One region of the Sanguibacter sp. A247 genome, then DNA from elsewhere that is predicted to be linked to it. Evidence: riboswitches for the same ligand, from Rfam matches in the RefSeq annotation. Region 1 holds a riboswitch; the other holds the start of a gene.
The links. Region 1 has a riboswitch for thiamine pyrophosphate ahead of ACTVCO_RS01515 (thiamine ABC transporter substrate-binding protein). Riboswitches for the same ligand answer to the same signal wherever they lie in the genome.
Positions count from the first base shown of each region.

Region 2: it holds a riboswitch for thiamine pyrophosphate, as region 1 does, so the genes downstream of both, ACTVCO_RS11520 (thiamine-binding protein) here and ACTVCO_RS01515 (thiamine ABC transporter substrate-binding protein) in region 1, are expected to answer to the same signal.

Region 1 covers NZ_JBQPRE010000001.1:349,617-354,019, reverse strand. The annotation lists gene ACTVCO_RS01520 (ABC transporter permease) at 1-405, opposite strand, end outside; gene ACTVCO_RS01515 (thiamine ABC transporter substrate-binding protein) at 412-1,596, opposite strand; TPP riboswitch at 1,683-1,796, opposite strand; gene ACTVCO_RS01510 (DUF4235 domain-containing protein) at 2,207-2,488, shown strand; gene ACTVCO_RS01505 (VOC family protein) at 2,947-3,789, opposite strand; gene ACTVCO_RS01500 (hypothetical protein) at 4,164-4,373, opposite strand.
Region 2 covers NZ_JBQPRE010000005.1:107,056-111,458, reverse strand. The annotation lists gene ACTVCO_RS11535 (ABC transporter ATP-binding protein) at 1-769, opposite strand, end outside; gene ACTVCO_RS11530 (ABC transporter substrate-binding protein) at 753-1,775, opposite strand; gene ACTVCO_RS11525 (ABC transporter permease) at 1,772-2,530, opposite strand; gene ACTVCO_RS11520 (thiamine-binding protein) at 2,527-2,820, opposite strand; TPP riboswitch at 2,941-3,061, opposite strand; gene ACTVCO_RS11515 (quinone oxidoreductase family protein) at 3,179-4,192, shown strand; gene ACTVCO_RS11510 (nucleotide pyrophosphohydrolase) at 4,197-4,403, shown strand, end outside.

The DNA.
Region 1 (4,403 bases):
CAACGCACGCCCGCGGAAGCGGGACCGATAGAGCACGTAGGCGCCAGGCACGCCAAGGACGACCGCAAGGGTCGTGCCCGCGAGCGCCTGGAGGATCGTCGTCGTGACGACGCGCCACGTGCGCGGGCGAGCAAGGACGTCCGCGACACCCGCGAGGTCAAGGCCCCCGGCGGGGCTCGTGAGGCCACGCACGAGCATCGCGACGACAGGCCACGCGAAGAACAGTCCGAGGAAGATCAGCGGCACCGCAGCGGCGAGCGCCCACGATGCCCTGCGCCCCGCCTTCGCCGCGCCGAGGCCCCGCCGCCGTGCCAGGGGCACGACGACGGCGGGGGCGGGCGGCTCGCCGAGCGGCGCCGTGCGGGGGACACGGACGTCGTCGGAGGCGGAACGCAGGGTGGTCATGAAATATCAGCCCAGCACCGTGTCAGTCCAGTCAGCGATCCAGGCGTCTCGGTCGCGAGCGACGACGAGCGGGTCGACAGCGATGGGCTCGGCCGCGAGGGCGCCGTGCGCGACAAAGGCGTCGGGCAGGGCGACGCCCGGGTCGACGGGGTACATGTACGCCGTGTCCGGGAGGGTCTTCTGGAGCTCGGGCGAGAGCAGGTAGTCAATGACCGCACGAGCCCCGGCGGGGTTGGCGGCACCCGCGAGAACACCCGCATACTCGACCTGGCGCGTGCACGTCGCAGGCAATGAGGCAGTCGTCGTGCTGCCGTCGTCCGTGAGCGTGTAGGCGGGGCTCGAGGAGTACGACAGGACGATGGGCCGCGTACCGTTCTCGGCGGCGCCCGTGAAGTCGGAGTAGTAGGCGTCGGACCACGAGTCGGCGATGCGGACGCCGTTGGCCTTGAGCTTCGTCCAGTAGTCGAGGTAGCCGTCAGCCCCGTACTGCGTGACCGTGCCCGCAAGGAAGCTCAGGCCCGGGGTCGAGGTCGCAGGGTTGGTGAGGACGACGAGGTCCTTGTAGGCAGGCTTGACGAGGTCGTCGAGCGTCGCCGGGACGGGAACGTCGGCATGCTCGTCGAACCACACCGAGTCGACGTTGACGCACACGTCACCCTGGTCGACGGGCGTGACTGCGTCACCTCCTGCAACCCTCAGGCCAGCTGCCGCGGCAGGCAGCGCGGGAGAGGCGTAGGGCTCGAAGACGCCCGCGTCGATCGCCCGCGAGGCAAACGTGTTGTCAACGCCGAAGACGACGTCGCCGAGCGGCGCATCCTTCGTGAGGATGAGCTGGTTGACGAGGGTTCCGCCGTCACCCACCTGGACGACCTTGACGTCGAGACCCTTGGCCTTGAGCGCCGCGAGCTGCTCGTCGCCGAGCTCGAAAGAGTCGTGGGTGAGGAGGGTGACGGGACCGCTCGCGGGGGCCTCGGTCGTCGACGCTGTCACGCCCGGGGTCGTGGGCGTGGCCGCGGGCGTCGTGGCGCCCGAGCACGCGGCGAGCACCGCCGTCGTGGCGAGGGCTAGGGCCGCGAGGGCCGCCCGGGCTTTGCTGGTGTGGGTTGCGCTGGTGTGGGTCGTGCTGGTGTGGGTCGTGCCGTCGTGCGTCGTGCTGTCGTGCGTCGTGCTTTCGTGCGTCGTGCTGTGCAAGGTCTTCTCCTCCTACGCAGATGAGGAGGGGCCGCGCCGCTCGCCGCGGCCTGCCGCGGTGCGCGCGACGTGCCGTGGTGAGCGACGAGGTGAGATTCCCGACTTCCTCCACCGGTGCTAACCGGATCAGGTTCGAGGGTCTGCGGCTGTCCGCACTCTCAGCGCCTACGGTCTCCCGCTGCGCTCCCCTGTCGTTCCCCGTCATCATAGGCCGCAGCGCTTCTGGGAGCGTGGGCCGTCCACGTGTCGACGCATGCCCGCTGGCGGTTGAGCGCTGCTCGGGTGGGGTCGGTGGCTGCTGCTTGCTGGCTGCTGGCCTCTTCTTGCTGGCCGCTTCTTGCTGGCCGTCACTTGCTGGCCGTCGCTTGCTGGCCGATTCTTGCTGGCCGTCGCTTGCTGGCATTCGCCGGGGTGATTCCGCTGACCGCTGCCCGGGGCAGATTCCGCTACTCGCGGCGATGAGGTGCGGTCGCGTCGGGGATCTGCGCCGCGTCGGCGGCACAGCTGCGCCGTTCCATGGGACTGCGGTGCGGCGTGTGGGCGGCCAGGACGCTAGCGTGGGGGGAGATGCCGACGACGACCGTGGCACGCCGACCTTGATGGAGGACACGTGGCTGACCAGGAGAAGGAAGCTCTGCTCGAGAAGGTCATCCTGCTCGGTGCTTCGGCGGGGGCGGCGTGGATCGCGCAACGCGGCTTGTCGTACGCGTGGAAGAAGGCGACGGGCAAGGATGCCCCGCGAAATGCCCTCGACACCGATGCGCCAAACACGTCGATCATCGTCTTCGCAGCGATCACGGGGGCTGTCGCTGCTGCCGCGAAGATTGCCGCGGACCGCGGGGCGCGCCGGGTCGCCGCACGCGTCGTCGCAGGCCGCAAGCTCCACCCCTAACACCCCTCTCCCCCTAGCTGCCCGCCCCTAGCCGTCGCTGGCGCGCGGTCGCCGTCGCGCGCTCGCCAGCCCCCGCTCGCCAGCCCCCGCTCGCCGCAGCGCGCCAACATCTCCGCCCACCCGCAACTTTGTGCCCTACCCGCACGTCTGGATCCGCGGGTAGGGCACAAACCTGCGGGTAGCCGGACCGGCGGATGCCCGGTAGGCCGACCGGGGAGCCGGTGAGCCACGGAGCCGGACGGGCGACGGCCCAGGAGGCCAGGAGGCCGGGAGGCCGGGTGGCCGGGTGGCCGGAGAGACCACCTACCCGCAGCTTTGTGCCTCACCCGCACGTCTGGATCCGCGGGTAGGGCACAAAGTTGCGGGTGGGCGGACGGAGGATGCTCGGGAGCCGGGAAACCCGGCCGGCGGAGGCCCGGGAGGCCCGGGACGCCGACCGGGGACGTCCCGGGAGGGTGTTAGCCGACGGCTACTGCGATGCGGTTGTTCCACGGGTCCGAGAAGCGCAGGACCTCACCGTCGTCGGCGTGCTCAACCGTGCCGTGCGTAAGGCGATCGGCGAGCGCACCGATTTCGTCGCAGGTCGGCACGAGAATCGAGACCTCGCCGAGGCCGAGCTGAACGGGTCGCGGCCCGGCGCCCATCGACTGCCACGTGTTCATGGCCATGTGGTGGTGGTAGCCGCCTGCGGAGACGAAGAGTGCGGAGTGGCCGAGCGTCGCGGTCGACTCGAAGCCGAGGGTGTCGACGTAGAAGCGGTGGGCGGCGGGGATGTCGCCGACCTGCAGGTGGACGTGCCCGAGGGTCGCCGCTGATTCCTCGGGCTTCTCGAGCGCGGCGTCGGTGAGGTGTTCGGTGAGGAACGCGTTGGGGTCGATGTAGAGCGTGTCCATGCGGACGTGCCCCTGGGTCCACTCCCACTGCTCGCGGGGGCGGTCGACGTAGAGCTCGATCCCGTTGCCCTCGGGGTCGTCGAGGTAGAAGGCCTCGGAGACGAGGTGGTCGCCTGCGCCCGTGTAGAGCTGGGGCGCGTGGGTGGCGACGCGTGCGAGCGCGCCGGCGACCCCGGCGTGGTCGGCGAAGAGGATCGCGGTGTGAAAGAGCCCGGCCTCGCCGCGGCGGCGTTCGGGCAGGTCGCGGGCTTCGCGCAGGACGACGAGGGGCACGGTTCCGCGGCCGAGGGTGACGACGCCGTCGCGGCCGTCGACGGCGGTGCGCTGCATGATCTGCAGCCCGATAACACGCGAGTAGAAGTCAGTCATGCCGTCGATGTCGCGGACGTAGAGCGTGACGGCGTCCATGTGAGTTGCTGCGGCGAGACGGTCGGCCGGGGCGAGTGCCGACGGGGCTGCGCCTGCGGCATGTGCGAGGCGTTCGTTGGCGGCAGGGCCCGACGGCGCGGGCTGGGCTGCGGCGGTCTGGCCTGCGGCGGGCTGGGCTGCGGCGGGCTGGGCTGCGGCGGGCTGGGCTGAAGCGGGCTGGGCTGAAGCGGGCTGGGTGGTCACGGATACTCCTCGGTTCGACTGCCTCCAGTCTGCCCGTCATCACTTAAAGCGTCAACTATTGAAGCGTGAACCATCGCGGGTGGCGCTCCCCCGTCGATGCGCCGCATGCACGACGCCCGGCTCTCCCGCGATTGCCGGGAGCGCCGGGCGCCGGCCACGAAGAACGAACGTCAGACGTCTGTGGGCCCGCACACTCCGTCGGCGCACGCTTCGCCAGACGCGCCGACCATCGTGAACGCCGACGCAGTTGCCGGCCGCGGCGCCGCGAACGCGTCGAGCATTGCGGCGTCGGCGCGGGGCGTCGGCGCCGAGACGGGCGCAACCCCGTCGAACATCAGTGAATTCTCGTGACCGCGAGGTGCGGTGTGAACATCAGTCATGGATCCTCCTTGATCCTCGAAAACTGTGGG
Region 2 (4,403 bases), on a different contig from region 1:
GCACGGTCCGCCGCGCGCTCTGCGCACCGAGCTCGGCGACGCTCGCGACTGCGGTGACCCGCGCCGGGAACCCGCGCAGGACGACGATCCGGTCCGCGAGCGCAAGCGCCTCCTCCACGTCATGCGTGACAAGCACGATGCCGCGCGTCGGGCCGAGCCCACCTGACCGCCTCTCCTCGTCCAGCCATGCGCCGGTCCGACGACGCGTGAGCGCATCGAGCGCGCCGAACGGCTCGTCGAGCAGAAGCAGACGACGGCCCGCGAGCACCGTGCGCGCGACGGCTACCCGCTGGCGCATGCCGCCCGAGAGCTCGTGCGGCCAGGCGCGCAACGACGAGCCCAGACCGAAGCGCTCAAGCAGGTGCACCGCCCGCTCCCGTGCCTCACGCCGCGGCAGGCCACGGATCTGGCCCCCAAGGACGACATTGCCGAGAGCGCGGCGCCACGGCAGCAGCGCGTCGTGCTGAGGCATCCACGCGACGTCCCGGGCACCCTCACGCATGGGGACGGCGAGAGCGTCCACGGACGTCCTCGCCGCGCGCGGCTCCAGACCCGCAAGCACGCGGAGCAGCGTCGACTTGCCACAGCCGGAGGCACCGAGGACCGCGACGGCCTCACCGTCGTGGACCCACAGATCGACGCCGCCGAGAACGGGCCGGCCGTTGAACGCCACCCGCAGCCCCCGCACGTCGGCGAGAAGGGAACGCCCCTCGAGCTCGTCCGGGCGCGCCGCGCCGACGCCCGCCCGCAGGTCAGTCGAGGAGCTCATTGGTCCACGCCGCCGCGGTGTCGAACCCGGGAGCGATGAGCTCGTTGGCTTCGAGGAACGCCACGAACGCCGTCCATGTCGCCTCCTCCTGCCGGCCCCAGCCGGCCGCATCGGGCGCGAAGTGCTCCGCAAGATAGCGTGCGCTGGGTTCGACGAGCGCCCGATCGAGCTCGGGAACCCGCGCGAGGAGTGCGTCAGCCCCTGCCTGGGGATCTGCCATCGCAGCCCGATAGCCGCGGGCGAGCACGTCGATCGTGTCGTCGATGAGCGCGTGGTCCGACTCCAGGCGCTCTCCCCCGGCCGCGAGCAGCGGGGTGTACCAGTCCGGGATGCAGTCGGTGTGCTCGACGAACGGGATGGTGGTGACGTCGAGATCGTCGACCTCACGCATGCGCACCGTGTCCCACCCGTCAAAGACCCACGTCGTGTCGTAAAAGTCCTGCTCGAGGTCGGCACGCGCGTCCTGGCTCACCATCGGCACGCGCTCGAGCAGGTCGGGGTCCGCCCCGTCACACCTCATGAGCGTGTCGATGAGCGCGTTCTCGAGCTGCCCTCCGTATCCGCCGTAACGCTTGCCCTCGAGGTCGCGCGGACGAGTGATGCCGTCCTCCGCGAGCGCGAGGAGGCTCGAGGTGTTGGAGCGGATGACCGTCGCGACCGCGACGACGTCGGCACCCTTCTCCCGTGCGGGGACGAGCGCCTCAGCGACGGAGTAGACGACGTCGGCCTGGCCGGCAGCGACCAGCTGCAGGCCCGAGGCCTCCCCGGGCTCGATGATCTCGGGGACGAGCCCCGCCTCGGTGAACCACCCGTTCTCGAGCGCAAGGTAGAGGCCGACGTGGTTCGTGTTGGGGGTCCAGTCGAGGACGATCCGTACGGGACGCAGCTCATCGTCGGCGTCAGCGCGGGCGTCGGCCCCGCAGCCGGAGGTGACGAGGCCCGCGATGGCGGCCAGGGCACCCACGCGCGCGAGACGCGAGGGTCGGGAGCTAGGACGAGGGGTCATGAGGTTCTCCAGGGAAGGGCGACGCGGCACAGCGCGTCGACAACGAGGTAGACGGTCGCGGTGAGCAGCGAGACTGCGGCGATCGCGACAAGGACGAGCTCGACGTCGTAGGACTTTCGAGCACGTTGGACGACGACGCCGAGGCCGCTCGACGCCGCGAGGTACTCCGCGACGACCGCGGCCCCGATCGCATACGTCGCAGCGACCCGGAGGCCCGCGAGCGCGCCCGGGAGCGCCGCGGGGATGCGGACGACGACGAGAGTGCGCACCCGTCCACCCCCGAGGCCGCGCACCATGTCGGCGAGCGCGCCGTCGGCCTCGCGCATCGCGGTCGTGGCCGCGACGAGCACGGGGAAGAAGACCGTGAGCGCGACGATGACGATCTTGGGGGTCAGACCGAAGCCGAGCCACAGGACGAGGAGCGGTGCGAGGATGATCGACGGAATCGTCTGGGTGACGGTGATGAGGGGACCGACCGCACGTGCGAGCCAGCGCGAGGCTGCCGTCGCGATCGCGAGCAGGGCACCCGCGACCACGCCGACGATCAGCCCGGCCACGGCCTCGGTCAGGGTGGTCACCAGGTGCGCCGAGAGGATGGGCGCCGCACTCACCGCGCGTGCCGCGACCTCGGAGGGTGCGGGCAGGACGTAAGCGGGCAGCACGCCCGAGCGCGCCGCGCGCTCCCACGCGAGCAGGAGCGCGGCGGCGAGCAGGGCGGGCGGCCACACTCCGTGGAGGACCGCCCGTACCTTCATGGGCGGTGCTTCGCGACGAGGTCGGCGATCTGTGGACCCGCGTCGTCGGCGGCCTGTCCGACCTTGATGTGGCTCGTCACCGCGAGCGCGCCCGCGGCGAGGCACGCCTCGTGGACGTCGCGCACGAGGGCCCAGACGGCGTCGGGCGATCCCTCGAACGTCGTCCCCATCGCACCGACCTCATGGGTGAGGCCCGAGGCCTTGATGACGGCGATCGCGGCGTCGACGTGACGATAGGGCTCGGCGTCGGTTCCCCCGGGGCGGGGTGCGACCTGGATCTCGGCAATCATGTGGTGACTCCTCTTGTCGAGGGTCGTGCCGGACGAGGCGCGTCGAGACGCATGAGTGCGCCACCTCGCGTGCCCGAGGCAGACCGCGCCCCTGGCATGCGCGGCAGGCTCGGGGCACCGGTGAGGTCACCCCACGCTCCCTCCGCTGGCATGACCCAGTTCAGGTTCGCGGGTCGGCGGCTCGGGCACGTGGCCCATCCGCCCTCTCAGCTCGGTGTACCGAGCTCCCCGGCGTGTGACACGGCCACGATAGCGACCCCCGGAGGAAGAGCTCGGGAGAAGGCGGGCCGTCTCACCCGTCGGTCACCACGCCCCCGTGGTGCATGCGTCGCCCGCCCAGCGGTGGTTGTCTGGGTCCGTGAGAGCTCTTCAGGCAGCACGCCCCGGCGGCCCCGACGTCCTCGACCTCGTCGAGATCCCTGTGCCCGTCCCAGGGCCAGGCGACGTCCTGGTCGACGTCGTCGTCGCGGGTGTGAACTTCATCGACACCTACCGGCGCAGCGGCATCTACCCCAGCACCTTCCCCCACGTCCCCGGCGTCGAGGGCGCGGGCATCGTCGCCGCGCTCGGGCCGGGCGTCACCGACATTGCCGTCGGCGACCGGGTTGCATGGTTCGACGCACCCGGCTCCTATGCGGAGCACGTCATCGTCGCGAGCGCCCGCACCCTGCCCGTGCCCGACGACATCGACCTTCCGACCGCCGCTGCACTCGGCCTCCAGGGTCTCACCGCGCACTATCTCGCAACCTCGTCGTTCACCGTCGGCCCCGGCCACGACGTCCTCATCCACGCGGGCGCGGGCGGCGTCGGCCTCCTGCTCACCCAGCTCGTGGTCGCCCGAGGCGGACGCGTCGTGGCCACGGTGTCGTCGGCCGAGAAGGAGGCGCTCGCGAGGGAGGCCGGCGCAAGCGACGTCGTGCGGTACGACCTGCTCGACGACATCACGACCGAGCTGCCCCGGCTCGTGCGCGACCTCGTTCCTCACGGCGTCGCCGCCGTCTACGACGGCGTCGGCCGCGCGACGTTCGACGCCTCTCTCGCGAGCCTCGCGGTACGCGGGACGCTCGTTCTCTTCGGTGGCTCCTCGGGCCAGGTGCCACCGTTCGACCTGCAACGGCTCAACTCAGGTGGCTCCCTCGTCGTCACCCGGCCGACCCTGAGCGACCACGTGCGCACACGTGGCGAGCTCCTCGAGCGCGCCGACGCGCTCTTCGGCCTTGCACAGATCGGTGCGCTGCGCACCCGGCTCGGGCTCGTCGTCCCGCTCGAGGACGGCGCTGCGGCGCACGCTGCGCTCGAGGGGCGGCGCACGACGGGCAAGGTGCTGCTCGAGGTCACCGCTGACCCCGAGAGATCCCGGCAACTACATTGACGCTATGAGCGACTTTGACGACCTCGTGTCCGACGTCCGCGCCTTCTCCGAGGAGCGCGGCTGGTCCACCGTTCAGAGCCCCAAGAACCTCTCCATGGCGATCACTGGCGAGGCAGGTGAGCTCGCTGCCGAGCTCCAGTGGCTCGGCTCCGAGGAGTCCCGCACCGCGGTCCGTGACGACGACGAGCTTCGCGAGCGCGTCGCCATGGAG